DNA from 2 places in the Aliivibrio logei genome. Region 2 is predicted to be linked to the other one. Evidence: predicted binding sites of a transcription regulator. Region 2 holds the regulator's gene; the other holds the start of a gene.
The links. The regulator MetJ, encoded in region 2, represses methionine synthesis genes. The targets are predictions, from matches to a motif close to TTAGACNTNTANANGTCTAA.
Positions count from the first base shown of each region.

Region 1 (15,888 bases), on a different contig from region 2:
AATCACTGACGATAGGGATTAAAGGGCTTTGCATTTTCTATTCATTGCGAAGATGACGGATTACGCTACTTTCGTCGCTTTTACCGTAATATTGGGCGCATTAAATTGTTCTTGTGACGCGATAAGCTGTAACTCATACGCTCCACGATTGAAGGTTTCTTTCATCACAGAATCAACCGCAGCATTGGTACGCTCAAATGCTTCAATTGGCGCATAGCCTGCCATCAAATTGGCCAGCATCACACCACTGATTAAATCCCCTGCCCCTACTGGCTGACGCTTTGCATCAAAGTCATATAAAGGACGAGAAACGTGGTAACTGCCGTCTTTGGTGGTTAATAGCATTTCAAAACGATCTTTTTGAATTCCCGCACGACTCAAGTGTTTTACCACTACCATCTTAACGCCTTTTTCAAGCAGTTGATTATTCGCTTCAATCACTTGATCTAAGGTATTAATAGTCATGCCAGATAAACTTTCTAACTCAAGTAAATTTGGTGCAATAATATCGGCTGAAGCTAATGCCGATTCTTTAAAAAACACTTCGACTTCTGGTGCAACAATACAACCTTTCTCAGGGTGCCCCATTACTGGATCACAAAAGTAAATTGCGTTTGGATTGTCTTGTTTAATTTTCTGAACCGCAGTAATGATCTCTTCACCTTGCGCTGCTGATCCTAAGTAACCACTTAATACCGCATCACAGACTTTTGTTGCTTCAATTGCTGATAGACCATCAACTAATTCTGAAATATGGCCCGCAGGCATAGCGATGCCTTTCCAGCCTTGTAAATATTGTGTGTGATTTGAAAACTGTACCGTGTTAATTGGCCACACTTCCATTCCCATTCTTCGCATTGGAAAAACCGCTGCACTGTTGCCTGCACAACCAAATACCACATGAGACTGAATGGAAAGAATACGTTTCATAACATCACCATAATTTAAAATAGAGTAAGGGCTTCCGTGCCCTAAAATAAACGATAATCCTTTAAAACCCTAGGGCTTAATCTTCTTTTAATACTTTCACTGTGTAACTGCCATCTTTTTGAGCATATACACCGTGAATATCCGTTTCAAAGCCTGGGTAATGAGCGCCGATTGCACATAGCATCTCTAAGAAATCAAGTACTGGACGAGATTCTGTTGTTACCATTTCACCAGGAAGTACTAGTGGAACACCTGGAGGATAAGGAAGGATCATATTGGCACTTACGCGACCAACTATTTCTTCCAGTTTCACTTCTTCCACATTGCCGCGTAGCTCTTCTTGCCATGCTGCGTGTGGCGTTACTTTTAGTTCAGGTAATACATCAAACGCTTTGAACATCAATTCTGGTAAACGGTATTTACGAGTAAGGTCGTGAATGCCTTGTGCCAGTTCTTGAATGCGCATGCCTTCGTAGAAGCTTGGATCTTCGTTGTACAGTGAAGGTAAGAAGTTTTTCACTGTTAAGTTTAGATCATAGCCACGTTTAAAGTCAGTTAACGCACGCAGTAATTGCATTGCTTTTGATTTATCAATACCGATAGAGAACAAGAATAATAGGTTATATGGACCTGTTTTCTCTACTACAATACCGTGTTCATCTAAGTATTTAGCAACGATAGAGGCAGGGATACCTGTTTCACTCATTTCGCTATTTTCGTTCATTCCTGGAGTTAATAGCGTTACTTTGATTGGATCAAGGTACATGTGGTCATCATCGATGTCTTTAAAACCATGCCATGTATCTTTAGGATCCAGTTTCCAACATTCTGTTGTATCAATGTTTTCTGGTTGCCATACATCAAAGAACCAGCTGTCACTTTCACTTTCTAGACGTTTGATCTCTTTACGGAAACGAATAGCACGATCAATAGAGTCTTGGATCAGTTTCTTACCTGTATTACCGCGCATCATCGCCGCAGCAATTTCTGTTGATGCAACAATACCATATTGAGGTGATGTTGATGTGTGCATCATGAAGGCTTCGTTGAAAGATTCTTTATCAAACTCACCTTTCACATGGATCATTGATGCTTGAGAGAACGCAGCCAATAATTTATGAGTTGATTGTGTTTCATAGAACACTTTACCCGGCATCGCTTCACCACTCATACCACATTTACCTTCGTAAATAGAGTTGAAGTTAGTGTAAGGAACCCAAGCACTGTCGAAGTGGATGAATTTAGTGTCTAGCGTTTCTTTGATGTATTGAGTGTTATACAACAAGCCATCGTAAGTAGAGTTAGTAATAACCGCATAACCAGGCATAGTTGCGTTTGGTGTTGCTGCTACTTTTGCTTCAATCACTTCACGAGTGAATTCACTTTGAGGAATGCCACCTAAAATACCGTAAGCGTTACGCGTTGGACGGAAGTAGATAGGTGTTACATCACTCATCATCATCATATGAGTCAAAGATTTGTGACAGTTACGGTCAACAAGTACTGTGCTTCCTGCTGGTGCAGAGAACATACCTACAATTTTGTTTGAAGTAGACGTACCGTTCGTTACGATGTAAGAGCTGTCTGCATTAAACGTGCGAGCAATATACTCTTCTGCTTCTTTATGAGGACCAGAGTGATCAAGCAATGAACCTAGTTCAGGCATTGAAATTGATACATCCGCTTTAAATGCGTTTGGACCGTAGAAATCATAAAAGATGCTGCCTGCTGGACTTTTTTGGAAAGCAGTACCGCCCATGTGACCCGGAGTACAGAACGTATATTTACCTTCTTCTACGTATTTGAATAGTGCCTTAGTAAAAGGAGGCATGATTTGATCTATGTATTCTTCAGTCGCTTGATTAATTTTCAGAGCGATATCATCGGCCATGCCTAACGCATATTCGAAGAAATGAAGGTTTAGACGTAAATCCGTTAATGAAATATCTAACGTTGAATGTTGGTTTGCAAAGGCATACAAAGGCAATTTTTCATTCAAGACATTAATTTCAGTACATAGGTCTAATGAGTATTTATCCCAGTCAAATAACACACCACAAATGCGTGGGTTCATTTCAACCATTTTATACAAATCTTGTGCGTCTACTGGGTAAACAACTTTGTAGCCTGCTTTTTCTAAAGAAGCATGAAGTTCGCGAACTGGCTCTTCTTTAAAGAAAACACCTGAGTGGTTTAGGATAGCAAAAATATTCATTTTATATCTCCAAGACGAAACAAGGCGCTCCCCATCTTTTTGATGGTGAGGTAGTGGAGCGCCATAGGGGTAAATTAAGTAAGTTGGTAGCGTTAAATCGTTACGCTATCGAGTGACATTAATGGGTTGCAATCGCGGCTTCTGTTTCAGCTGCTGCATTTTGCTCTGCTTGTTTCAAGCCCATTTTTTTTGCGTAGAACATAAGGATAACCAGTGACACGATAAAGGTTGCAGTCAGTGTTGCACCTTCTGCACCAGCAAGCGCAATCATACAGAACACACAAGCCACGCCAGAGAACATCATCGTAAAGCCACTACGAGTAGTCATACCTTCAAAGCGAATTAAGTTAATGCTTGAGTAGAAGTAAGGAAGCATTGTTAGTAGTACGGCATCTGTTGTTAGCTGATTAAATAAGTCAGCAGTATGAGCAGATTGAGAACTGAACGCAGTAAGTACAATCATTAGCGCTGTCATTTTTAACGATGCTAAGATAAGCCCTTTTTTCGCTACGCCATTTTTATCAGTTTCGCCATAGATTTTAGGGAAGTTGCCATCGTTAGCAGCACGTTTACCGGCCTCACCAACCAACATCATCCAAGAACCAAGAGAAGTGAAACACGCAAGTGCAGTAAATGCAGAAACGAATGGAGCAGACCAGCTACCGAAGATTTCTGTTGTTGCCAGTGCGAAAGGTGCACTTGATGCAGCTACTTCAGACGCCGGGAACATACCACCAATAACTTGAGTCGATAGGATATAAATAATACCCGCAATCGCTGTACCCAACATGGTTGCTAGAGGTACCGTGCGTTTTGGATTTTTTACCATACCAGATGATACAGCGGCTGATTCAACACCAACAAATGACCATAAACAAATCAATACCGCACTGATAACAGCATGACTGTTTGTGCCTGATGATACGTTCCAGTTTTGGTTGTAAATGGCCATATCAAAATGCCCCCAACCAGCAACAGCGGTACCAACAACTGGAATAAGGATAAGCCCTAGACCTAGAGTACAAAGACGACTAACCCAGCTACCACCGAGTAAGTTTACAAAGGTAAATATCCATACAGACGCAACCGTTGCTATTGCAGCAGGGATTGGATGACTTAAAGCAGGGAAGAAAACAGATAAATAAGACACACCAGTAATGGCGATGGCTAAGTTACCAATCCAGTTTGCGTGGTAGTAAAGAACCCCAGTTTGGAAACCAAACACAGGAGCAACTTCACCAGCGTAAGCGATTGGACCACCTTCTTGTGGGTTCTTTGTTGCTAAGCGAGCAAAAACAAATGCCAAACTCAACGCACCAACTAAACAAATGATCCAACTAAAAATTGAAATTGAGCCAACAGCTGCTAATGAAGAAGGTAATAGTGCAATACCGCTCCCCATCATGTTGCCGGCAACAACGCCAGTACAGGCAATTAAGCCAATTTTTTTGGTATTCGATTCCATCATATCTCCAGGGATTATCGAATGGGCCTTTTTTCGTGCCCGTTATACTTAAATGTTCATTAAAAAGAGGAGACGTTATTTAAACCAAATTATAAAAACTCATTTGGGTATAAGAACAACATCTCGCTGTAATGTTGAGATGAAGATTACGCCCAAAGACAATAAAAAAAATCAGGATAAAATTATCAATAAAATAATGATGAAAACATAAGGAAGTTTATCTTTTTACATAAACACAAAAACCATTATAAGCATTTGTAATCAACAACTTAATTAAGTGTTTTTTATATTTAATTTGAGTTTTATAAAAAATATAAATTCATCAAGAATGATAATGTTCGGATATAAGGAAGATACGAAAGGAGTAAGAAGAGAGACAGCGGATTAAACAGTACCCATATAAAAAGAAGGTGTTAATTAACGACGAAATACAAACGTTTTTTTGTAAATCTTTAACCTCAATAGTAAAAAAAGATGGGTGTATTGTTTCATTATTATTGACTAAACAAAGCTCCCTACACTATATTAATCGCCGCGAATCCTTAGCAAACGATATTTTATACAATTCTATAACAAAGTTACTTATATTTCTTAAAGAGTGGCTTTTGCTCCCCTTTAATTCAGGAAAGATAAATTAACGATTAATAATAAGGAAATTTCATGACAAGCACAGATTCAACGCTAATTGAGTCAATGAACGAGGCATTAATGTCTGTCATTGGCACTATCAACGGCATTCTTTGGGGACAAGTTCTCGTCTATCTTCTGGTTGGTGTTGGTGTTTACTTCACACTACGTCTTGGTTTCATTCAAATACGTCAACTTGGTCATTCAATTCAAATTCTACGTAACGACAAAGAAGTCGAAAACGGCATCAGCTCTTATCAAGTATTTTGTACCTCTATGGCAGCTCGCGTGGGAACGGGTAACATGGCAGGTGTGGCAGTGGCATTAACCGTTGGTGGCCCTGGTGCTATCTTCTGGATGTGGCTTATCGCCTTATTTGGAATGGCAACCGCATTCATCGAATCAACTCTAGCTCAAGTCTACAAAGTAAAAGATGTTGATGGTCAATACCGTGGCGGCCCAGCATACTACATGGAAAAAGGCCTAGGCCAACGCTGGATGGGTACACTTTTCTCTATCTTTTTAATCATCGCTTTTGGTTTAGTCTTCAATGCTGTTCAAGCAAACACCATTACCGATGCACTTAGTCATTCATTTGGTTTTGATAAAACGATCATGGGTGTGGTTATCGTAGCGGTATCTGCGTTCTTCATCATGGGCGGCTTACGTCGTGTTGCAACGGCATCATCAAAAATCGTACCCGTAATGGCGGTTGGTTACCTTGCGATTGCTTTAATCGTTGTGGTAATGAACATCACTGAAGTTCCAGCAGTATTAACGCTTATCGTTAAAAGTGCATTCGGTTGGCAAGAAGCCGCAGCAGGTGGTGTTGCTTATACTATCGCGCAAGCTATGCAATCTGGTATCGCTCGTGGTTTATTCTCGAACGAAGCGGGTATGGGTTCAGCAGCGAACATCGCAGCAAGTGCAACGCCAAACCCTAACCACCCTGCATCACAAGGTTTTGTGCAAATGCTAGGTGTATTTGTTGATACGATTGTTATCTGTACCGCTTCTGCGGCGATGATTATGCTTTCTGGCGTAATGGATCAACCAAATGCAGCAACAGGTATCAGCCTTCTACAACAAGCGCTAACCAATGAGCTAGGTAGCTGGACAAGTTACTTCATGGCTCTTGCTATCTTATTGTTCTGCTTTACGTCTATCATTGCGAACTACAGCTACGCTGAAACCAACGTAATGTTCTTAAATGGTAACTCTAAGAAAGGCCTATTTGGTTTCCGCCTATGTGTATTAGCAATGGTGATGTTTGGCTCAGTGGCTTCTTTACCTGTGGTATGGAACTTAGCTGACGCATCAATGGGCATGATGGCATTAATCAATATTGTCGCGCTCATCTTTTTGTCTAAATTGGCAATTAACGTTATCAAAGATTACGAAACGCAATTAAAAGCAGGTAAAATACCTGAATTTGATCGCACTAAGTTTCCTCAACTGGATAACGTCGACACAGCATGGCATCCAGAGAAAAAGAAGGTGTAAATACTTTATTCTCTCGTAAATAAAAAAGCCCGTAGTACTGAGTACTACGGGCTTTTTGTTATCCATTATTTGTCATTTACATTAAACGAACTTCACTCGGCTTTACGGCTCTATACATAAAATAAGCCACGGTTTCTAGATCACTGTAAAACGCTAAGTTCTCACTTAACATGTACGTTTCTAGAGACGTATCCATAAAGAACGCTCGACTATAAGCGTCCCCCGCTTTATCTAAATTCCCATTCAGCTCTGCAAGCTTTCCTTCAAGAATATATGAGAAAGCGGACTCTCTGCGCGCAAAAGCAAGCGAAAGGTATTTTTGAGCCGCTTCTTTATCATCTTGTTTAATGGCATTCATTGCTAATGCTTCATAAATACGCGCAGGCCATATTTCGTCTGTTGCAACCCCGTATTTTTCCACCAAATCTTGACTTAAATTATCAATTTTCATGGTGTTATCGTTCAATTCAAGCTCAGGGTTAAGTGCTGAAAATGCATTATAAGCAATATATAATTCAGCCAAAATATACCCATTATCAGGTTCTTCTGATGATATTTTCTCTAACAGTCGTATGCCTTGCTCAAACAATCGAGGATCCGGCTGATTGATATAATGATTTGCTTGAATCAATACCTCTAGCAACCCTTCCTCTTTAGGTAAGCCAAGCATTAATTCGTCCATCTGTGCTTCAGAAACAGTAACACCCAGTGCGTTCATTAAATCAAAAGACGATTGACGTAAAACACGCTCAAGATTGGATGGCGTCATTCGATATTGACGACTAAACAACACTTTATTGGATGTATTGCTGCGATACTCTACATCTAAATAGGTTTTATTTTGCTGCTCTTCAACACGTACATCCACCGCTTTCCCAGGTAAAATCCCAGTCGTAAAGGCGGTTTTATCTAATTGAACACGATAATTACCAACACTGGCTAAATCTGCCATTAATTTTTGACTTATCCCATCAGCAAGAAATTCCGTTTCATCTTTTTGATTACGGCTTGCATGAAACGTAAATTCGATTAAATCGATATCGATCGCTTTTGTAATGTGTGTACTGGTTTGTTGATACGTTGCCGACATAATCACTGCAATTAAAATACAAACAAGAAAAGCATCAAAAGCGAGTAGTTTCCAACGATGGAAAGAGTTAAAGCTTGCACCCTGTTTATTTTTTTCTTTTTCAACATCTTTCGATATTGTCGTGATAGCACGGGTTAGTGGGCCTGATGGAAAAGAAAGATCACGCTCTGTTGTTGTTACTTTCTCATCAATAAGCTCGTGAGCTGCATGCCCTGATTCTGCATAATTTAACGCTGAAGAGATTACCGTTTTAGAATAGTCACAAGGTTTCCAAAACTCTGTCTCTTCAAAATTAACGAGTTGAGTGTCAGCAACAAGCTTATAACCACGTTTTGGCACGGTCACAAGGTATCTCGCGTTATCTAAACGCCCATCTCTTAATATCTTGCGTAATTCAAAAATAGATTGAGTGACAACTTGATCAGTTACGAACGCGCCATCCCAAACATGTTGTATTAATTCATCACGGCAAAATACTTCACCGGAATGTTGGGCTAAAAAACGAAGCAAATTAACTAAACGTGGTTCAACCGAGACTTCCCTATCTTGGCGATATAATTTATTTTCTTCAATGACGAGAGTCCAGTCATTAATTTGAAAACATAATCCGACCATAAGATACTCATTGGTGTTAAATCGTTATTAATATAAGCAGTTTATGCATCTCAAAAAATAAAGATTATCTATTTATATTGATACGATTCATAAAAGAGATGGCGATTATAAATAAACTATTTATATCTGCCTATATCATTCCCTTATCAAAAATGAAATCTTAGGATCCAACGAATTAAAACAACATAAAAAATCAAACAATCAAACATAAGCAATTGAATTAAAACAAACTAATAAAATTAAAGATATAAGAGAGATAACATAGCATGACCATTTTTCACATGAACAAGTCTATTTTTAATATTAATAGAACCTAGCGTTTATGAATGCAACATAAATGGAATATAAATAGATCAAGTTTTATCAACTTATAACCTTATAAAAAGAAGGGGAAATAAAAATCAAGAAAACATAAAAATGCTATTAATATTTACATCACTAATCAATAAATAATAGTGAACAAAAAAACATATAATGTATTGACCTAAAGTTAACTTTACCTTTTACAGTGTCTCTACGTTAATAATGAGTATGACAAGGAGTCACTATGACACAATTTGAACACGCCAACATCACCGTTCCAAACATAGATGCGGCCATCGCTTTTCTATTAAATGCAGCACCTGACTTTAGAGTCAAAATAGACCAAACACCAGTAGGTAGTTATCGATGGGCTCATGTCGGTAATGATGAATGTTATTTTGCCTTACAAGAACCCAAAGATGCGACCTCATCACAAGATACCCGTAAGCCCTATCACAATATCGGTGTGAACCATATTGGAATGATCGTCGACAATTTAGACCATCTTCAGGAAAAATTACTTGCTTTAGGTTACGAACAAAATGGTCTAGTCACTCAAGAAAAACATGGGCGACGTACTTACTTTTATGACAAAGCAGGATTCGAGTGGGAGTTAGTAGAATACGACAGTGAAAAGCCGGAAGAACGTTACAGTTACTAATCAATAAGAAAGGGCGAACTCAAATAGGTTTGCCCATTTTTTGTATTAATTAAATCAACGTCAATTTACGCGTCTTTAGATTGCAGTATTTTATGGGTCATATATAACCCGATAATCATAGCAACAAAAAAGATAATCACATCTTTATTACCAAGAGCGATGCTTGATACGGCGGGTCCCGGACAAACACCGGCAATGCCCCATCCTAAACCAAAGATTACCGCACCGATAACTAATCGCTTATCAATTTGTTTATTGGTAGATAAACAAAACTCACCTGCATTTAATGGTTTTTCTTTCGGCTTAATCAATAGAAAATACGCGGGCATAAATACCAATAACGCCCCTCCCATCACAAACATTAAGCTTGGATCCCACTCTCCAGCAACATCTAAAAAAGCAATCACAACGTGAGGATCTGCCATTCCAGAAATAACCATACCGATACCAAAAAGAAGCCCTGAAACCAGCGATACAAAAAGAAATAATAAAGTAGCCATCATCGAATCCAACTAAAGAAGGTGATTGAGAAAAAAAACAGTGATAGCCGCAACAATCATAAAAGTAGCGGTAGCAATCATTGAGCGAACAGACAATCGACCAATACCACAGATCCCATGCCCACTAGTACAACCATTGCCTAAACGGGTGCCAACACCAACCAGTAAACCGGCAATAACAAGCGTGCTCACCGTCGCGTTATACTCACTAGGCACGTAAGCACCAAGATAATGAACACCACCAACACCACCAAAGATCATTCCCACAATAAACAAGACACGCCAAGCATAATCTTGTTTTTTAGGTACTAATAGCCCGGTAAGCACTCCACTAATTCCTGCAATTTTACCATTCAGCAGTAATAACAACGTCGCAGAAACGCCAAGTAACATGCCGCCAAATAAGGACTCCCATGGAATCGATATACTCATTATCTTCTTCTCTCTTTTAGGTTAACTCAGTGTTAAGCATACTAAATCATAAACATTAGTCAAAGATTATTTAGCAATGACTAATTTAGGTAATGTGAATTCACAATCAACTAAACAGAAAATAAGAAGGGAAATATGGAATAAATACTTAACAAACTCAATGAAAGAGAAAAAAATTCTCTAAATTTGATTTTTTATGACATAAATAAGCAAGTTATTCTCCGGTGAAGCACGTATATTTCCCATTCATCTTGTTGCTATTGCACAAAAAAATATCAATACATTAAAACAATATAGAATGGACACTTTATATGGATAAGAAATACCTTTCTCTGCTGCTATTTTGCTCTGTGTGCTTCATTTGGGGAACCACATGGCTTGCTATGGAAATAGCCGTCGATACCATCCCACCAATCTTTTCGACGGCTCTGCGCTTTCTTATTGCTTCGCCTATTCTAATTTTATTGTCGAAGATTTTTAATCAGCCTTTATTCTTTCCAAGAGGGAAAAATAAGTGGATGATTATTGTCGCTGTTTTCTATTTTGCGATCCCATTTACCTTAATGATAGCTGGTGAGATGTATATTTCTTCTGGCCTTGCATCTATTATTTTTGCCAACATGCCAATTGCCGTAATGATCACATCCACTTTATTTTTAGGCCTTAGACTTTCACCCCATCAATTTGCAGGCTTGTTTATTGCTGTCAGCAGTTTGTATGTCATTTTATCGAATGAGCTAGGGATTGGTGGTGATGATTTACTGATTGGTTCAGCGGCGTTAGCGTTAGCCGTTGCTATTCATGCGATCATGTATGTGATGGTGCAAAAATACTGTAAAGATATTCAAGTCATCACTTACAACGCCATTCCTAGTTTTATTGCCGCGCTATTATTGTTTATTACGTCATTTGCTTTTGAACAGGTCGACGTACAAGCGTTCTCATCATCTTCTGTAATAGCTGTCGCTTACTTAGGTGTCTTTGCAAGTGTCGGTGGCATTGTGGCTTATTTTAAATTAGGTCAAATATCAACCCCCTTTGCCGCATCAATCTGTTTCTTAATCTTCCCATTAGTCGCACTCAGTTTGTCTTCACTCACTTCTGGAACCACTATTTCAGACAAGTCCCTTATCATGCTAGCGCCGCTGCTTGGTGGGATTTTACTGTCGAAGATCCCACGAAGTGCACTCTCATTAAGTAAATTAAAAGTCCTCTATAAATCGGCATCATAATGAAAGAGACAATCTGGTTATTTATAACGAGAGATTAAAGAAAGAAGAAAGGGCGCAATTAGTGCCCTTTCTTGTATCGACACCCTATTCATAATAAGGTAGTTTAGGAGTATAGACGTATAGAATGCTATGAATTAAAAATAACTTAAGGATAAGTTGTGCCAATTAGAATCCCTGACCAACTCCCTGCTGCTGAAGTATTGCGCGAAGAAAATATCTTTGTCATGCAAGAATCTCGAGCCACCACACAAGCCATTCGTCCTCTTAAAGTGATCATATTAAATTTGATGCCTAAGAAGATAGAAACAGAAACTCAATTTCTTCGCTTGTTATCAAACAGTCCATTACAAGTGGATGTTGAGCTATTACGCATTGATAATCGCACCAGTAAAAATACCCCTACCGAACATTTAGATACTTTTTATCGCCAATTTGAAGGCATTAAAAATCGTAATTTTGATGGCTTGATAATTACTGGCGCTCCATTGGGTTTAGTCCAATTTGAAGATGTTATTTATTGGGAGCACTTACAAACCATCATGACGTGGGCAAAGGATCATGTCACATCGAGTTTGTATGTTTGTTGGGCGGCACAAGCCGGTTTAAAATTGCTGTATGATTTACCAAAGCGCACACGCAAAGAAAAACTGTCTGGTGTTTACAAACACACCAACCTTGAACAACATCACCCCATTTTACGTGGTTTTGATGATCAATTTTTAGCGCCTCATTCTCGTTATGCGGATTTTTCTGCCGATTATCTTAACGCTCATACCGATCTCGACATCCTTGCGACCTCAAAAGAAGCTGGGGTTTATTTAGCATCAACCAAAGACAAGCGAAATGTATTTGTTACTGGTCACCCTGAATACGACTCTCTCACTTTACATAATGAATATGTTCGTGATTTAGGTGAAGGAATGGAACCTATTATTCCTGTTAATTATTATCCTGATGATAACCCTGATATTCCACCAAAAGCGACGTGGCGTAGTCACGGACACTTATTGTTTTCTAATTGGTTGAATTACTGTGTTTACCAACAAACACCGTATGATCTTGACCATTTTTCAGAGCTCAACTTCACCCGCGATTAACTCCTCACTAGGGCGTAATACATCAGTTACGCCCGACTAATAATAAAACCATCTAGATTTATCTGATAGATAGCCCACACTTTTTTATTTCGATCAAAAAAATAGTCATCCCTTTAACTCAGATCAATCAAACCTCTATTTACAAAACCAACAACACTCTAAATGAGAACAAGCTCAATAAAAGCCTCTGATATGTAAGGTATTAATGCCTGTAATTGATTTTTTATTATTTTTTGCATTTATGCAGGTGGTTCTATGTTGTATTTTGAGTTTATCTTTCTATTACTGGTGCTCTATATTGGCTCTCGCTTTGGCGGGATTGGTTTAGGCGTCGTTTCTGGGATTGGTCTGGTTATTGAAGTGTTTATCTTCAAAATGCCCCCTACATCTCCTCCCGTTACCGTTATGCTTATTATCTTAGCGGTTGTTACTTGTGCATCGATACTAGAAGCCGCTGGGGGCCTAAAGTACATGCTGCAAGTCGCAGAGCGGATCTTAAGAAAGAACCCGAAACGCGTTACTATCATCGCTCCTTTTGTTACCTATGCGATGACATTCTTGCTAGGTACAGGTCACGCGGTGTATTCGATTATGCCTATTATTGGTGATGTGGCATTAAAAAATGGCATTCGACCTGAACGCCCTATGGCGGCGGCTTCTGTTGCCTCTCAAATCGCCATTACCGCTTCCCCTCTTTCTGCTGCGGTTGTTTACTATTTAGCGCAATTAGTCGATATCGATGCATCAATTACCTTATTGTCGATCTTAATGGTTACGGTTCCTTCAACGTTATTTGGTACGCTAATGTTGGCGCTGTACAGTTTACGTCGTGGTAAAGAATTAGACGATGATGAAGAGTATCAAGCTCGTTTAAAAGATCCTATTTGGCGTGAAAAAATCTTAAACACTACCTCTACGTCTTTAGATGAAAAACTACCAACCAAAGCCCGCAATGCGGTACTTATCTTTTTAGCTGCCATCGTGTCTATTGTTGTCATCGCTATGTTGCCAGAGATCCGCACCATCACAGAAGGTGGCGCTCCGATCAAAATGTCAGTCGTGATCCAAATGATGATGTTGGCGTTTGGTGGTGTCATTCTATTAGCGACGAAGACCGATCCTCGTGATGTTCCAAATGGTGTGGTGTTTAAATCAGGTATGGTTGCCGCGATTGCGATCTTCGGTATTGCTTGGATGTCAGACACCTACTTCCAATACGCAATGCCTCAATTTAGAGCCGGAATTGTGGATATGGTGACACTTCACCCATGGACATTCGCTTTAGCGCTATTCATTGTCTCTGTAGTCGTTAACTCTCAAGCAGCAACGGCTCGAATGATGTTACCTGTTGGCCTTGCTCTAGGTCTAGAGCCTGCTTTGGTGATTGGTTTAATGCCTGCAGTTTATGGTTACTTCTTTATTCCAAACTATCCATCAGATATTGCTACGGTTAACTTTGATAGCTCAGGTACGACCAAGATTGGTAAATACTACTTTAACCACTCGTTTATGTCGGTTGGTTTAATCGGGGTAATTTCGGCCTGTATGGTCGGTTATGTATTAGGACAAATAGTGATTGGTTAGGGTAACCTAATCAGACTTAACGTTTAAAAAAAGCCCGTGAGCATGGTTGTTAATAACAACCTGCATCTCGGGCTTTTTTAAAACAATCTTACAGAGATAAACTAAAGAACAAACCGGCTAAACACGCACTCATTAAGTTAGCTAACGTACCACCAAGTACCGCTTTAAAACCCATATTCGCGACTTCAGCACGGCGCTCTGGTGCCATCATACCAATAGAACCTAATTGAACTGCTATCGAGCTAATATTAGCAAAACCACATAATGCAAAAGTAATAATTACTTGGCTGTAAGCTGATAATTGATCTTTATGTTGAACAAAGTCGATAAAAGCAACGAACTCATTTAATACTATTTTTTGACCAATGTATGAACCCGCCATCACCATTTCACTTTCAGGAATACCAATGATCCAAGCAATAGGTGCAAATAAATAACCAAACACAATTTGCAGCGTTATGCCTTCAAAGCCAAACCATCCAGCAACCATTTCTAGTCCGCTGTTTAGCATTGCAATCACACTGACAAAAGCAATCAACATCGTACCGACAGCGACCGCGATTTTCATGCCATTCATTGCACCACTTGCCAGTGCATCTATCACATTACTCTGTTCGCTTTTATCGATCGTTAACTCATGCTGATCAACCGGCGTTTCTTGCTCAGGCACTAAAATCTTAGCCATTAATAAACTGCCCGGTGCCGCCATAAAGCTTGCTGCGATTAAATATTTAAGCTCAACCCCTAATCCGGCGTAACCACCTAGAACACTACCAGCAACCGATGCCATACCACCGACCATCACAGCAAACAGCTCCGAACGTGTCATTTTTGCCAAGAATGGACGGATAAGTAGAGGTGATTCACCTTGAGATAAGAAGATGTTACCTGTCGCAACTAAAGATTCAACCTTACTTGTTCCTAAGAATTTCTGAACCGCGCCACCTAAAACAGCGATCACTTTTTGCATGATGCCTAAATAATACAGAGCAGAAATTAAGGCACTGAAGAAAATAATGATTGGTAATACACGAATCGCAAAAATAAAGCCTGTTGATGCTAAATCACCAAATAAAAACGCGATGCCTTCATCAGCAAAACCCAACAAGCTTGATACCCCACGGCTTAGCGCAGCAAGAGCCGTCTGACCCCATGGAAAGTAAAGTACAAGAGCTGCAAAAGTGAGTTGTAGAAAAAGAGCTCTAAGAACGGTTTTCCAATTGATAGCTGAACGTTTTTCAGAAAATATCCATGCACAAAAAATAAGCGCGCACATGCCAAGTAGACTAAATAAAATGGTCATAGTAATGCCTATTTAATGATTAAATGTAAATATGAAGAAACGAAAGGGCACGCCGCAATAAAGGACGTTAATGGTGAAGCGTTACTGTACCAAGAGGAGGTAGAAATAGATAAAAAGCTGTTCATTTGGGTTCCTTTACAAGCTGTTTAACAGTAGCTGGTCCTAATCCTTGGGGTCATTCACTGTTCCCTGTGACGGCTTGTATTGGGAAAAGGAGTATACATTGCGCAGATTTAAAATCACCAAATATGTGACATTAATCACTGAATTTACCTAACTGAAAAACAACCGTACCAATAAGGTACAAATAACCAAAAAAAACCGCCTTTAT
Region 1 is NZ_MAJU01000012.1:68,611-84,498, reverse strand. It holds gene pdxY (pyridoxal kinase PdxY) at 61-930, opposite strand; gene A6E04_RS12415 (lysine decarboxylase CadA) at 1,007-3,145, opposite strand; gene cadB (cadaverine/lysine antiporter) at 3,264-4,610, opposite strand; gene A6E04_RS12405 (alanine/glycine:cation symporter family protein) at 5,271-6,740, shown strand; gene cadC (lysine decarboxylation/transport transcriptional activator CadC) at 6,817-8,445, opposite strand; gene A6E04_RS12395 (VOC family protein) at 8,993-9,409, shown strand; gene A6E04_RS12390 (YeeE/YedE family protein) at 9,475-9,912, opposite strand; gene A6E04_RS12385 (YeeE/YedE family protein) at 9,922-10,341, opposite strand; gene A6E04_RS12380 (DMT family transporter) at 10,653-11,573, shown strand; gene metA (homoserine O-acetyltransferase MetA) at 11,732-12,670, shown strand; gene A6E04_RS12370 (anaerobic C4-dicarboxylate transporter) at 12,926-14,254, shown strand; gene A6E04_RS12365 (NupC/NupG family nucleoside CNT transporter) at 14,343-15,557, opposite strand; gene A6E04_RS21570 (hypothetical protein) at 15,573-15,707, shown strand.
Region 1: metA (homoserine O-acetyltransferase MetA) is a predicted target of MetJ. The motif match lies at 11,677-11,696, and genes of this name have one in related genera.

Region 2 (15,888 bases):
CGATGCAATATAAAATGCTTTTTTTATAATTTCAGGAATGTCTTCGGCTTTTTTAACTAAAAAACTATGCTTAACTATCGGGCGAGAGACGCCTACCATGTCACACTCTTGAAAGGCATCAGTGCCAATCATGTTGTTTGGTACATTGCCAGATAGCACAATCATTGGAATAGAATCCATATAGGCCGTTGCTATTCCTGTAATCGTGTTCGTTGCTCCCGGGCCTGAGCACACAAGAACCACGCCAGGTTTACCTGTTGCACGTGCATAACCATCAGCCATGTGTGTTGCTGCTTGCTCATGTCTCACTAATACATGTTGAATATCGTCGCTTTTCATATGCAACGCATCATAAATATCAAGAACAGAACCGCCAGGGTATCCGAATATGTGCTCTACACCTTCATCAATCAAAGACTGTACGATCATCTCTGAGCCAGATAACATTTCCATATTTATCTCCAGACGCTGAAAACCTCAAATAGAAGATTTGAATTATCTACAAATTATTGGTTTTACATAGTTAGGGCTTATTTTTAGCCTAAACCGAATTAATTAAATTAAATCCCTATGCATATGGCTATATGTGATAACAAAAGCCAACATTACGAAACAACTTTAACCTTTTCATAGCACCTTGGTCTAGCGTCATTTTAACTCTACAGAATATAAATTCAGGCTTTGACTAATTATCAATATTTAAGAGCAACCTAACCAAGGTGAATTAGAAGTAAAAACCAAGCTATAGGCAATAAAGAGAGATTAAAATAGTTACGTTTCACTAAAAAACGAAGGCATCACGCTTTCTACATTGAGTAAGATCTCATTTTTTAGGCGAAAAAAAACCAGTCTAAAAGTGACTGGTTTTTTTATCTATGAATCTACAGAGATATACTATTCTGCTTTATCTTTTTTATCTTTTTTCTCTTTCTTCTCATCGTACATTTCTTCAATTTCGTCTTGATAACGCTCACTGATAACTTTACGACGTAACTTTTGTGTTGGGGTTAATTCACCTTTATCCATCGAAAATGCTTTCGATAATAATGTGAATTTTTTCACTTGTTCAAAACGAGCCAATTCTTTTTGTAAATTAGCGACACGCTTTTCAAGCATTTCGACAATTTCACTGTGCTTAACTAATTCCATACGGTCATGATAAGCAATATTCAACTCTTTTGCGTATTCTTCAAGAGCATCATAACAAGGAACAATCAATGCAGAAACAAACTTACGCGTGTCAGCAATAACGGCAATTTGCTCAATAAAATGATCTTTACCAATCGCGCCTTCAATCACTTGTGGTGCAATATATTTACCACCAGAGGTCTTCATAAGCTCTTTAATACGATCAGTAATGTATAAATTACCGTCGGCATCAAACTCACCAGCATCACCTGTTTTTAGGAAACCATCTTCAGTAAAGGTCAATGCGGTTTCTTCTGGCTTATTATAATATCCTTTCATGACCATCGGACCACGAACTAGAATTTCATTCTTTTTGCCAATCTTAACTTCAGCGCCAGGCATTAATGTGCCTATAGAATCAGGATGAAATTTACCGTCTTCCCAGCATGAAATCGTTGCTGTGGTTTCTGTCATGCCATAACCTAATTTAACATTGACGCCAAGCGCATGAAAAAATCGGCCAATGGTTGCATCCAATTTAGCGCCACCACACGGCATGAAATTGATGTTACCACCCAAAATCATTCGTAACTTAGACAACACTAACTTATCTGCAATTTTATGAGACTGTTTCAGTATCCATGAAGGTTCACGTGCCTCTTGTTTGCAAGCAGACATCTTCGCCCCCATATTTACAGCCCAAGTAAACATCACTTTACGATGAGCAGGAGCACGGGATACTTTTTCATGAACCGTTGAGAAAATCTTCTCGTAAAAACGAGGAACCGCGCACATAACCGTTGGCTTAACTTCAGTGAGTGCGTCTTTAATTAAGTTTGTGTTTGGTAAATAGCAGTTAATCGCACCTTTATAAAGAACGTAAAACGTCCAAGCACGTTCAAAAACATGCGATAACGGTAAGAAACACAATGATACGTCTTTTTCCGTTAGCGCTAAATTCGTGTTATGCCCCTCTAATTGAGAACCAATATTGGTGTAATCTAGCATTACCCCTTTTGGTTCTCCCGTCGTACCAGAGGTGTAGATCAATGTCAGTAAATCATCCATTTCAGCCGTATCAAGACGATGAGTTAACTCTTCTTGATGAGATTCATTTGCTGCAGAAATGAAGTCATTCCACGAAACACCAGCTTCGTGATCATTTAAATCAATGTCATCACTTAACGCGACAATATGAGTTAATTGTGGGCATTGTTCAAAAATCACAACCGCCGAATTATACTGCGCTTGTTCACCCACAAATAATATGCGGATATTTGCGTCATTAATAACATAAGCCGCTTGTGTTGGTGTGTTCGTTGGATAAATAGGCACAGGCACTGAACGCAATTGCATTGTTGCAAAATCAGCAACAGTCCAGCGAGGCATATTATTGGCGAAAATCCCTACTTTCTCTTGTATTTTCAATCCATGAGCTAATAGTGCTAAAGACAGAGTATCCATTTGCTGACCAAATTCACCCCAAGTGATGTCACTCCATGCTGAGCACTGAGTGTCACTCCAAGCGCCACATTTACGTTCACGTAATGCAGTGTCATTTGCACGAGTTGCAATGTGCTGGCGGATCTCTTTTACAATATGTGGATTTTGAATAGTCATCTCGTATCACCTTTAGGCTTACACTTGTAAGCTATAATCTAAACAAAGTGTACAAGTGGTGCTAAAAAAGGCAATACTTTCTCTGTATAAAATGTAAGGAATGTTGTACGAAACTCATTTCTGATGAGCCGTATTAACAAGTTCATTATTAATAATATACATTTCATTTATATCGAATGAGATCCTACAAAAAAGGCAACATCAATGATGCTGCCTTTTATTCTTCTAATTTTAGAGTATTTCAACGCTAAAACATCATACCTTTACTTGAAGCAACGACTTCTTCGCCACAAATAAGCATCAATTGATCACGCATCCAAATATGACCTTTGTCTTTTTGGTACGAGTCATGCCAGCTTAAATAGCCACTGATCCCTTTTGATTCAATTGGCAATGGAAGAATAGCCAGTTGATCGCGGTTTGGCATTGAACTGACCAACCACTTAGGAGCAACCGTAATCAACTCTGATTGAGAAACAACATAAAGAATGTTGCTGATGCTAGCCCCTTTGTAAGCTTGCTCATAAATAGCATCTTGATATAAATGGTCTGCAAACCCTTTTGTATTTTCAATACGAGCAGGAACAGCATGTTTCTCATTTGCCAATTGCTCTTTAGTAATCATACCCTGAATTCGAGGGTGATTAACGGCAGCAACAACCACTAATTCATCAGTAAATAACTCAGTGCTCATAAAACCAGGTTCGTCAAAACGAACATAATCAATCACAAAGTCAATTTCTTGATAACGAAGCTTTTGAGCAATATCCGCTTCATGTTCACCAGACAACTTTAAACTAATATGAGGCGATTTTTGCTGAATATCTCTCATGATTCGTGGAGCAAAACGAATATCCGAAGGGCTACAAATTGAGAGCTTAAATTGTCTCATTGATGTTTCAGGAATAAACGTCGAACTTGGTAATTCATTTTTTACCAATTGCAGTGCTTGACGCATTGGTGCGAATAATTGACGAGCACGTTGCGTTGGTTGAATACCACGACCATGGCGAATAAAGAGTTCATCATTAAACATCACTTTTAGTCGTGATACCGCATTACTCACTGCCGGTTGTGACATACCTAGGTTTTGAGCTGCTCGAGTAATATTTTGCTCTTGCATTACTGCATCAAAAACAGTCAGTAGATTTAAATCTACTCCACGTAATACTTGTTCTGCTCTAACGCTATTAGATGCAGAGGAAAATTCAGACATACTCATTTAAAGGCTCTCTCTATTTTTCAGCAAATTATTAAAATAAGAAAAAGTAAGCTGCATATTATTATAGTTATACACGTTATTGACAGAACGTATGCTAGCCAACTGTTCAACATAATCACTGAATAGATTTACAAAATCCATAGCACGTAACAGATTTTAATTTTAATTTATGCTTAATCAAAGTTAACCGATTAATTTTATTTACAAATCAACCAATTAGGCAAAAACATAAAATAACCTAAATATCAATAGTTTCCGATTTTTCCTACGTTAAACGAAAAAAACCATGCAACATGGCATGGTTTAAAATATAACGAAACGTTAATAAGTATTACATTTGGTTAAAATAACGCTGAAATTTTATTCAAATCAGACTGGATTGCTCCGGCGGTAACCTCTCTTCCGGCGCCTGGCCCTCTTATCACTAAAGGGTTATCTTTATACCACTGACTTTCAATCGCAAAAATATTATCGCACGGTAATAAATTAGCCAATGCATGATGTTCAGACAGCGCTTCAATCCCAACCGTTGCACTGCCATTTTTATTCAAACGGGCAACATAACGAAGTACTTTTTGTTCTCGCTGCGCTTGTTCCAAACGTTCCGATAATGCTTCATTTAAGGCATCACCTTTTGCCAAGAAGTCATCAAGACTCACTTGCTGTAATTCGGCGGGAACCAACGATTCGACTTCGATTTGATTCGGTTCGATTTGTAACCCTGACTCTCTTGCCAAAATAACAAGCTTTCTCATTACATCGGAACCATCTAAATCATGCCTAGGATCTGGCTCTGTCAATCCTTGTTGCCATGCTAAATCGACTAACTCAGTAAAGGGAGTCTCTCCAGTATATTGTTGGAATAACCAAGAAAGAGTGCCAGAAAAGATCCCAGAGAGTGCAACAATGCTGTCTCCGCTTTCACGCAAATCTTGCACAGTATGATTAATTGGTAATCCCGCGCCAACCGTTGCATTGTATAACCAATGTCGACCAGTTTTTGCAAACGCATCAACAACCGCTTGATATTCATGACTTGGTGCTGAACCCGCGACCTTATTTGCAGAGATCAAGTGCATGCCTTGTTCTGCAATTTTAGTGTATTGACTTGCAAGCTCAGGGCTTGCCGTTACATCTAAAATAACAACGTCATCGTATCCTTGGACTGAACCGATTTTTTCAATCCATTCAAATTCTTCGTAGCTCACCGCTTCATCATCAAAATGGCTGACTACTGATGCACTATCGATACCGTCAAAATCGAACCAGTATCGATGACGGTCAACGACTCCGACTAATGAAAAAATCATGCCTCGACGTTTTTCTAAAATTCGTTTTTGCTGAGTAAACAATGTAAGCCACTGCGCACCAATATTACCGTGACCACACAAAACAAGGCCAACTCGTTTCTGAGCTTGAAATAAACTGGTATGAATCTCATTGATCAATTCATCGGTGTCTAATTTACGAAGAATAGCAACAAGACTTAACCCTGATTCCGATTCACACACAAACTCTAAAGGTCTATTTTTTAATTGATGGTAAAAACCATGGCTATGAATGGCATTAGCCGTTACACCAGCACCTACTGCTGCAACCATTGAGTACCCTTCTTTTAATTTAATTTCAGCATGCACCGCTGTATTTTGCAGCATATCTAAAGCATCACTGACGATCTCTGAAGTGTAGGCAAGTAATAAAGTAAATTTATCGGCTTGTGCTTCTAACGCAAGAGGTTGAAGTTGAGCACGAGTTAAAAGAGAAAGCACCTCGGTTTGAGCTCGTTCAAAATCTTGCCCACGGCCAAAGCCAAGTTGGATTAAGTACACATCATCCAACGAAGTAACAATTTTAGCGCCACGACCAGAGGCCAAGACACGTTCAATGCGTGTTGAACCCGATTCTGGTTGATAACTGCAACGTAGACTCAAATCTAACGCACTTTGCGCTACTGGCTGTAATGTTCTGCTATGTAAAACAGGGGCAGCTAAACGGGCCAATTCACTGGCTTCATCCAAACGAAGTAGCGGCAATAAACAAGCGTCTTCCACTTTTCTAGGATCCGCACTAAATACCCCAGCAACATCACTCCAAATAGTAACACGAGAAACTTCAGCTAATGCACCAATCATAGTTGCTGAGTAATCCGATCCATTACGCCCTAATAATACGGTTTCACCCTTTTGGTCACGGGCCATAAATCCAGTAATAACAAGACGACCATGAGGGTGTTGTGCTATTTGTTCTTTAAATAAAGGCCATGAAAGAACACGATCAACCTCAGGCTGAGCCCCTCTTTCTGCTCTTAAAAAATGGCGAGAATCCAACGGTGCCGATTTTAATTCAATCTGGTTTAAATAAGCCGACAACAAACGAGACGACCATATTTCACCATGACCAAGCACATCGGCTTGTTGAACTTCATTTAGCGGAGCATGTAATTGACCGATTGCAATCAACTCTTTATGCAACAATGCCTGCAATACTTCCGCCTGATCTGGCTCTAACAATTCAGAAATTAACTGTTGCTGATAATGACGCAAAGACTCCAATGTATCGTGAGCCAAACGACCATCTTTAGATAAGTTATCAATCCATTCAAGAATACGGTTTGTTGTATTACCCGCGGCAGAAACAACAACAAGATCATGCTCGTTTGAATATTCTTTTAAGATGGTTGCCACACGGCGATAACACTCAGGATCAGAAAGACTGCTGCCACCAAATTTATGTAACTGACGTTGCACCAAAGACGTTGTCATTATTTCACCTCTGCAGCCACAGCAAACGCTTGTGTAAGATCTGCGATTAAATCTCTACTGTCTTCTAGGCCAACAGAAATACGTAATAACGTCGGCACCAAACCGGCAGCAGCCTGAGCTTCATCTGACATCGCTCTATGTGTCATCGTTCCCGGATGAGCAATCAGACTTTCTACTCCCCCTAACGATTCAGCTAAAGAGAAATATTTTAACGCTTTCACAAAAACTTTAAGTTGGTCTAACGAACCGTTTAATTCAAAACTCAGCATTGCACCAAAACCCGCTTGCTGACGCTTTGCTATTTCATGCCCTGGGTGCTCAGGTAGACTAGGGTGATAGATCGTTCCCACTAACTCTTGCTGTTGTAAGCATTTTAATACTTCCATCGCATTTTCTTCATGCACTCGCATACGAGCACTAAGAGTACGAATTCCTCTCAGGGTTAAATAGCTATCAAATGCAGTACCTGTTGCACCAATGCAGTTCCCCCACCATGCCAATTCATCGGCATGTTCTTTCGTTTTAGATATGATCACACCACCAACAACGTCTGAATGCCCATTAATGTATTTTGTTGTGGAATGAAGAACGAAATCAGCCCCAAGAGTCAGTGGCTGCTGTAATACAGGAGAAAGGAACGTGTTATCAACCGCAACTAATGCACCGACTTCTGCCGCTTTTTTACAAATTTCGGCAATATCGACTACGCGAACTAATGGATTGGAAGGCGTTTCTAATAAGATCAGTTTTGGCTTTTTAGCAAGCGCTTCATCTAAAGCGGCGGCATTAGACTGATCCACAAACAACGTTTGAAAATCACCTTTATTTGCTCTGGTGTTAAAGAGTCGATAAGTGCCGCCATAGCAGTCATGAGGGGCAATAATTAAATCATCAGGACCAAGCAAGGCTGATACCATTAAATTAAGAGCCGCAGTGCCACAGTTCGTCACCACCGCACCCGCACCACACTCTAAATCAGACAATGTTGTTTCTAATTGAGTTCGGGTTGGATTCCCTGAGCGAGCGTAATCGTACGTTGGAACATCTCCAAATTCTGGAAAGCTATAATTAGTCGATAAATAGATAGGAGGCACAACCGCATTGTGTTGTGAATCGGTTTCAATGCCAGTACGAACAGCAATAGTTGCAGGTTTTCTCTCGCTCATTATTTCCCTTCCAAACTGCTATGCAGTGGTATAATCTAATCCATAAGTTATATTCTTCTACTTTACCATCACAAAATGAGACGTCAATACTTCTAGACGTCTATATATCTTTGCTTATAGACGTAAATATCGCTAGAATTAGCTCATCGCATTTTAAACAACAATAATATTAGAACGAAGGTGAGCAATGGCTGATTGGAATGGTGACTATTTAAGTCCTTATGCCGAGCATGGTAAAAAAAGTGAACAGGTAAAAAAAATTACCGTGTCAATTCCAACGAAGGTACTACAAATCCTTACGGATGAACGTACTCGTCGTCAAGTAAGTAATCTTCGCCACGCCACAAACAGCGAATTGTTATGTGAAGCGTTTCTTCATGCTTATACTGGCCAACCATTGCCAACAGATGAAGATTTACGTAAAGATCGTCCTGATGATATTCCAACAGAAGCAAAAGCGTTAATGACCGCAATGGGCATTGAATTCGAAGCATTCGACGAAGAATAAAAGTGATTAACTCCTAGCTAATGATAACAATCATTAGCTAGATCACATTTTCGATTATTTCCTACTTTCTTTATCCCCTCTGTTTTTCTGCTCATTTCAATTTTACATTACCTCTCTGTCTCATACTTACCCTATCCAATTGGCCATGTTCAAGTTCTAAAAGCGAATGATAATTTACTCTATCGGCTGTATTACAATAGTGCTAAACAACAACGAATACATTAGTGGTATTCAAGTTAACGCTTGGTGGTAAACCCATAATTTAATTCCCCCTAATAAAAAGACTTCCTCATCAATGACGTAGGAAGCCTTTTTACTTTAATTAATATATAAAAGCAGTTTACGCTTCCATGTATCCTTCTGGCATTTCAATACGAGCGACGCCTGAATCAACCGCTGCTTGTGCTACCGCTTTTGCAACTCGAGGAAGTAAACGAGGATCCATCGGTTTAGGAATGATGTAACCTTTGCCAAACTCTAAAGAATCAACACCCGCCGCTTTTAATACTTCGACAGGCACAGGTTCTTTCGTTAATTGACGAATTGCTTCAACCGCAGCCAATTTCATTTCATCATTAATCACGCTTGCACGAACATCGAGTGCACCACGGAAGATAAATGGGAAACAAAGTACGTTATTTACTTGGTTAGGATAATCAGAACGACCAGTACCCATAATTAAATCATTACGAACTTCATGAGCCAATTCTGGTTTGATCTCAGGATCTGGATTTGAACAAGCAAATACAACGGGCTTATCAGCCATTAATTTAAGCGCTTCAGGTGGCAATAGGTTAGGACCCGATACCCCTAAGAATAAATCAGCGCCTTCAATAACATCTTCAAGCGTACGTTTATCTGTGTTGTTCGCAAAACGTTGTTTATATTCATTAATGTCATCACGACGAGTGTGAATTACGCCTTTACGATCAAGCATGTAGATCTTCTCGCGCATCGCGCCACATTTAATCAGCATTTCCATGCAGGCAACCGCCGCGGCACCCGCACCTAAACAAACAATGATCGCATCTTCTAACTTCTTACCTTGAAGCTCGATAGCATTCAACATGCCAGCTGCCGTTACAATTGCAGTACCGTGCTGATCATCGTGGAATACAGGAATATCACAACGTTCAATTAAACGACGTTCAATTTCAAAACAATCAGGGGCTTTGATGTCTTCTAAGTTAATACCACCAAAAGTATCTGCAATGTTCGCTACTGTATCTACAAATTCATCAATAGTGCGATGTTTCACTTCGATATCAATCGAATCTAGACCGGCAAATCGTTTGAAAAGTAATGATTTGCCTTCCATTACAGGTTTTGAAGCCAGAGGACCTAAATTACCTAAGCCTAAAATAGCCGTACCATTTGAAATAACCGCAACCATATTGCCTTTAGATGTGTATTTATAAACATCGTCTGGGTTTTTCGCGATTTCACGTACTGGTTCAGCTACTCCTGGGCTATAAGCCAAAGCAAGGTCTTCTACCGTATCGGCGGGTTTAGTCAGTGCTATTTCAATTTTACCCGGCGTTGGGTAAGCGTGATAATGGAGAGCTTGTTCGCGAAAATCTTCAGACATGGGGTTTTCCTGAATGCTAATAAATATAAGAGAATTGTTTCAAAATAGTAAACTATATAATAGTTGATCTAGCTCAAACTTCATAGTCTTCGCTTACAGATCGTACCAACAAAAATGTCGGGTTAATTAATGATTTTATGACTTAATTTCAAATAAGAAAGTGACCTTACTCTGAATTTTAGACATAAAAAAAGGAGTCCTAATGGACTCCTTTCTTATCGGAAATTGGTAATTATTTTTTAGAACCAATTGCACCGAAACGTTTGTTGAAGCGATCAACACGGCCGCCAGTATCTACGATACGTTGCTTACCAGTGTAGAACGGGTGACATTCGCCACATACGTCTAGGTGGATTGTGTCTTTGCCTAGCGCTGATTTGAATTCAAATTCGTTGCCGCAAGAACAAGTAGCTTTAACAGCTTTGTATTCTGGGTGGATACCTACTTTCATGGGAAAACCTTATAATTTAGGCCGTGTCGCCATCCGAATCTAAGCCGGACACCACACGTCGTGTAACAAAAATAATAAGCATAAATAAATTACACCTACTTAAGGTCGCGTATAATAATGAATCGCGGCCAATCAATCAACTAATCTGTTACTTTTTCCACCGATTATTTTACTCCTTTGCGATATTTTTATCTAAGAGTAGACTATTCATCCTATTATTCCTGATTAATGTTGGCTATGTCCTATTCAATTGCACACGTTTCACTGCCCGTTCCTCTTGACCGCACCTTTGATTACTTAATTAAAGCCGGACAACACCCTGTCATTGGGGGCCGTGTAAAAGTGCCTTTTGGTCGTCAACGCCTTATCGGTATAGTCACAAAATTAAGCAATGACTCTGAATTTGCTCGTGAGAAATTAAAAGGATTAGACTCCGTACTCGATAGCACTTCTCTCTGGACTCCTCACCTTTATAAGCTTCTTAATTGGAGCAGCACTTATTATCAATACCCATTAGGGGAAACCTTAGCGAATGCGATGCCAGCGTGGCTACGTAAAGGCAGAGAAGCCAGTTTTGCGGCACTAAAAGCGTGGCAAATTACTGAGCTAGGAAAAAATCAAGATCTCAACAAACTGACTCGAGCACCGAAACAAGCCAAGGCCCTAAACCTTGTTCGTCACCAACAATGCAGTCACGAACAAATGCTTGAAGAAGACATTACTGCTGCAACCTTAAAAGCCGTCGTGGATAAAGGATGGATAGAAGAAATCTCTCTCGCTCCAAAACCAACTTATTGGCAACGTAATGTCGAAATAACACAAGAAAAGCCACAGTTAAATGAAGAGCAAGCCATTGCTATTGCTACGGTTAATGCAAACCCTGAATTTGGTTGTTACTTATTAGATGGCGTTACGGGATCGGGTAAAACGGAAGTCTATCTCCAGTTATTAGAGCCTATTTTACAAGCAGGCCGACAAGCACTGATTCTTGTTCCTGAAATAGGATTGACCCCACAAACCATTAATCGCTTTAAGCGTCGTTTTAATGTGCCTGTCGATATGATCCATTCTGCACTTAATGATACCGAACGTTTGAATGCATGGTTAGCGGCACGAGACAACCATGCTGGCATCATTATAGGTACTCGCTCAGCACTTTTTACCCCATTTAATGATCTCGGTATCATCATTGTCGATGAAGAACACGATGCCTCTTATAAACAGCAAGACAGCATGAGATATCACGCCCGAGATCTGGCAGTAATGCGAGCAAACTTAGACAATATTCCGATTGTGTTAGGCTCAGCAACGCCAGCTCTAGAGACGTTACATAATGCTAAGGTCGGTAAATACCACCATCTCACATTAACCAAACGCGCGGGTACTGCAATCCCAGCTCGACATGGTGTGTTAGATGTCAAAGGCTTGTATCTAAACAGTGGGTTATCTGCACCTTTAATTGCTCAAATGAGAAAACATTTATCTGAAGGCAATCAGGTGATGTTATTTTTGAATCGCCGAGGATTCTCCCCAGCCTTAATGTGTCACGAATGTGGCTGGATGGCCGAATGTAAGCGCTGTGATGCTTATTATACATTCCACCAATACAGTAATGAAATTCGCTGCCACCACTGTGGTTCACAGCAGCCAATAATGCATCAATGCCAAGGCTGTGGATCCACTCAGCTTATTTCTGTAGGGGTTGGTACCGAACAGCTCGAAACTCAACTTATGACCCTCTTTCCTGAATACAAAACCGTTCGTATCGATCGAGACAGTACTCGCAGAAAAGGCAGCTTAGAAAACTATCTAGACGCAATTAAAAACAACGAATACCAAATCCTTATTGGCACTCAAATGCTAGCAAAAGGGCACCATTTCCCTAACGTAACCCTTGTCGGTTTAATTGATGTAGATAGTTCATTATTTAGTAGTGATTTTCGAGCTCCTGAACGTTTAGCTCAGTTGTTTATCCAAGTCGCTGGACGCGCAGGGCGAGCAAGTAAACCAGGGGAAGTGATCTTACAAACTCACCACCCTGAACACTCTCTTTTACAAAGCCTTCTACATCATGGTTATGGTCACTTTGCAGAACATGCGTTAAATGAGCGCAAATTCGCTCAGCTTCCTCCTTATACGCATTTATCTCTCTTTAGAGCAGAGTCCAATAACAATGACAATGTCGAGCAATTCTTACGACAAGTCCGTGATATTTTAGAAAGTCACCCTCAATATCATGACGCCACACCAGTGCTAGGGCCTATTCCGGCACCTTTAGCACGTCGAGCCGGAAAATACCGTTGGCAACTGCTCTTTCAAGCGCCAAATCGTACCGTAATGCAATCAATGTTGCGTGGTGCAAAAACCGCGATTGAGCTATTACCATTAGCTAAAAAAGTACGCTGGACTTTAGATATTGAGCCACAAGACCTTAGTTAATCACGCTTTTTTTAATTTCAAAATTAAGACTTACTCAGGAAATACCCTCTCATGTGAGGGACATCACAATATAGATGTAACTTTTGTTAAATGCGCCGTATTTAAATCTTTATTTTACACATAAAATATCTTCTCAATAAACAAAGCAATCGTTTACTTTACGTGTGGTGTTTAACTTTATATAAATAGTTAGGAGAGGTCTTTATGGCGACAATGAAGGATGTTGCTTTGTCTGCGGGAGTATCAACAGCAACCGTATCACGGGCATTAATGACACCAGAGAAGGTATCATTAAGCACTCGAAAAAGAGTGGAGGACGCCGTTTTGGAGACGGGTTACTCTCCAACAACATTGACGCGAACCTTGCGTCGTAACGAATCAAAAACCATCGTAACCATTGTGCCTGATATCTGTGATCCCTATTTCAGTGATATCCTACGTGGTATTGAAGATGCAGCCGTAGAGAATGGCTACATCATTTTGGTTGGCGACAGTAGCCAACAAAAGAAACGTGAACAAACTTTTGTCAATTTAGTCTATACCAAGCAAGTTGACGGTATGGTTCTCCTCGGTTCAGATCTTCCATTTAGCGTCAGTCGTCAAGAACAAAAGAATTTACCCCCATTAGTGATGGCGTGTGAATACGCTCCAGAACTCGAATTACCTACCGTTCACATTGATAACCTAACCGCGGCTTATGAAGCGGTGAATTACCTAACAAAACTGGGTCATAAGCGCGTCGCTGAAATTTCAGGTCCTGAAGATTCAGCATTGTGCCAATTTAGGCATCAAGGTTACCAACAAGCATTACGCCGCGCAGGAATAACAATGAACACCACTTATGTTCATTATTCTGATTTTTCTTTTCAGGCTGGCGCTAAAGCAATCACAAGCTTACTCTCATTATCATCACCGCCAACGGCTATTTTTTGTCATAACGATATAATGGCGATTGGTGCGATTCAAAAAGCAAAACAAATGGGATTTCGAGTTCCACAAGACATTTCAATCATGGGCTTTGATGACATTGAATTTTCACAGTACTGCGATCCGCCACTCACCACCATATCTCAGCCTAGATATGAGATAGGGCGCCAATCTATGTTAATGCTTTTAGATTTATTAAAAGGTCATGATGTGCGTTCAGGCTCTCGACTTTTAGAGTCATCTTTAGTGGTAAGAGAAAGTACGGCTCCCCCTAAAAACACCTAATTGAGCCTTTTATTCATAACTTAATTAAGCACACTTTAGTAAAGTCATTATTAAGAACAATAATTTTGTCCAAATAGTGACTTTTTGCGTACTTTTTTACACTAAGACTGGTATGAGTTCTCACAACTGATTACCATTGTAAGTATCAGTGACTGCATTTAAGTAAAGACCGTGGCTAATAAAGATTATGTGAAACGTGGACGCTCTCCTCAGAAAGCGCCAAAAAAAACCGCCAAGAAAAAAGGCGCAAAAAAACCAGTATCTAGTGGCTCAACGCCATGGAAAGCTGTTGCTGTTGCAGGATTACTTGTCGCCGTATTTGGTTATGCATTGTACTTTCTAAACGATGCGCCAGAACCAAAAACAAAACCTGAAATAGTAGAAGCTGTTGCTCCTAAGCCAAAAGACTCAACAAGCAATATTCCACCGCTACCAAAAGAGCAGTGGAGCTACATGGATGAGCTTCCAAATAAAGAAATCGCCGTTGAGCAAAAAGACCTAAAAGTCTCAGAAATTCCATACATAATGCAATGTGGTGCTTATAAAAATCGTTCTCAAGCAGAAGAGCGAAAAATGAATATTGCTTTCCAAGGGTTAACGTCGACGGTTCGACACTCAGAAGGAAGCAGTTGGTTTAAAGTTGTGCTTGGACCTTATAAATTCAAGCGTGACGCAGAAAAAGATCGTCATAAATTGCAACGTGCAAAAATAGAACCTTGTGCAATTTGGAAAGATCAATAACCGTCATTTAAAAAAGTAGACAACACATCACATATTTAAAAAGGAGTACCTAAGGTGCTCCTTTTTCTATTCAAGCAACTTGAAAACCGCAATCCCTCCCCCCATTACATAAGTAATAATCATGAAGAAGACAGTTATTTAAAAAGTAACTACTTCATCGAATAAGAGGTTTTACTCGTGACTACAATTGTTTCTGTTCGCCGTGAAGGCAAAGTCGTTATTGCTGGTGATGGCCAAGCATCTCAAGGCGATATGATCGCTAAAGGCAACGTAAAAAAAGTTCGTCGTTTATATAACGATTCTGTACTCGTTGGATTCGCAGGCAGCACCGCAGATGCCTTCATTTTGTTCGACCTATGTGAACGAAAATTAGAAATGCACCAAGGTAATTTAACGAAAGCCGCCGTTGAACTAGCAAAAGATTGGCGTAGTGATCGTAATTTACGTCGTCTTGAAGCCATGCTAATTGTTGCCGATGACACTACCTCACTGATCATCAGTGGTACTGGTGACTTAATCAATGCAGATAATGACCTCCTCACTATTGGTTCTGGTGGTTATTTTGCTCGTTCTGCGGCAACCGCATTATTAGAAAATACAGATTTAGATGCATACGATATTGCAGTGAAAGCACTGACTATCGCTGGTGATACTGATGTATACACCAATCATAACCATACCGTTGAAGTTCTTGATACCAACAAATAATAAGGAATACCCATGTCTGAAATGACTCCTCGTGAAATTGTACACGAATTAGATAGCCATATTATTGGTCAAGATAAAGCAAAACGATCAGTCGCCATTGCATTACGTAACCGCTGGCGTCGAATGCAACTTCAACCAGAATTACGCGCAGAAGTAACGCCTAAAAACATTTTAATGATCGGACCTACAGGTGTCGGTAAAACAGAGATTGCTCGTCGTTTAGCAAAACTGGCCAATGCACCGTTCATTAAAGTAGAAGCGACTAAATTCACAGAAGTCGGTTATGTAGGCAAAGAAGTCGACAGCATCATTCGTGATTTAACCGATGTCGCGATCAAAATGA
Region 2 is NZ_MAJU01000006.1:111,492-127,379, forward strand. It holds gene A6E04_RS03695 (acetolactate synthase 3 large subunit) at 1-453, opposite strand, end outside; gene A6E04_RS03700 (AMP-dependent synthetase/ligase) at 895-2,748, opposite strand; gene leuO (transcriptional regulator LeuO) at 2,996-3,970, opposite strand; gene A6E04_RS03710 (bifunctional aspartate kinase/homoserine dehydrogenase II) at 4,312-6,732, opposite strand; gene A6E04_RS03715 (O-succinylhomoserine (thiol)-lyase) at 6,732-7,898, opposite strand; gene metJ (met regulon transcriptional regulator MetJ) at 8,086-8,406, shown strand; gene A6E04_RS03725 (malic enzyme-like NAD(P)-binding protein) at 8,747-9,994, opposite strand; gene rpmE (50S ribosomal protein L31) at 10,227-10,445, opposite strand; gene priA (primosomal protein N') at 10,683-12,884, shown strand; gene cytR (DNA-binding transcriptional regulator CytR) at 13,089-14,096, shown strand; gene A6E04_RS03745 (SPOR domain-containing protein) at 14,268-14,837, shown strand; gene hslV (ATP-dependent protease subunit HslV) at 15,015-15,545, shown strand; gene hslU (ATP-dependent protease ATPase subunit HslU) at 15,558-15,888, shown strand, end outside.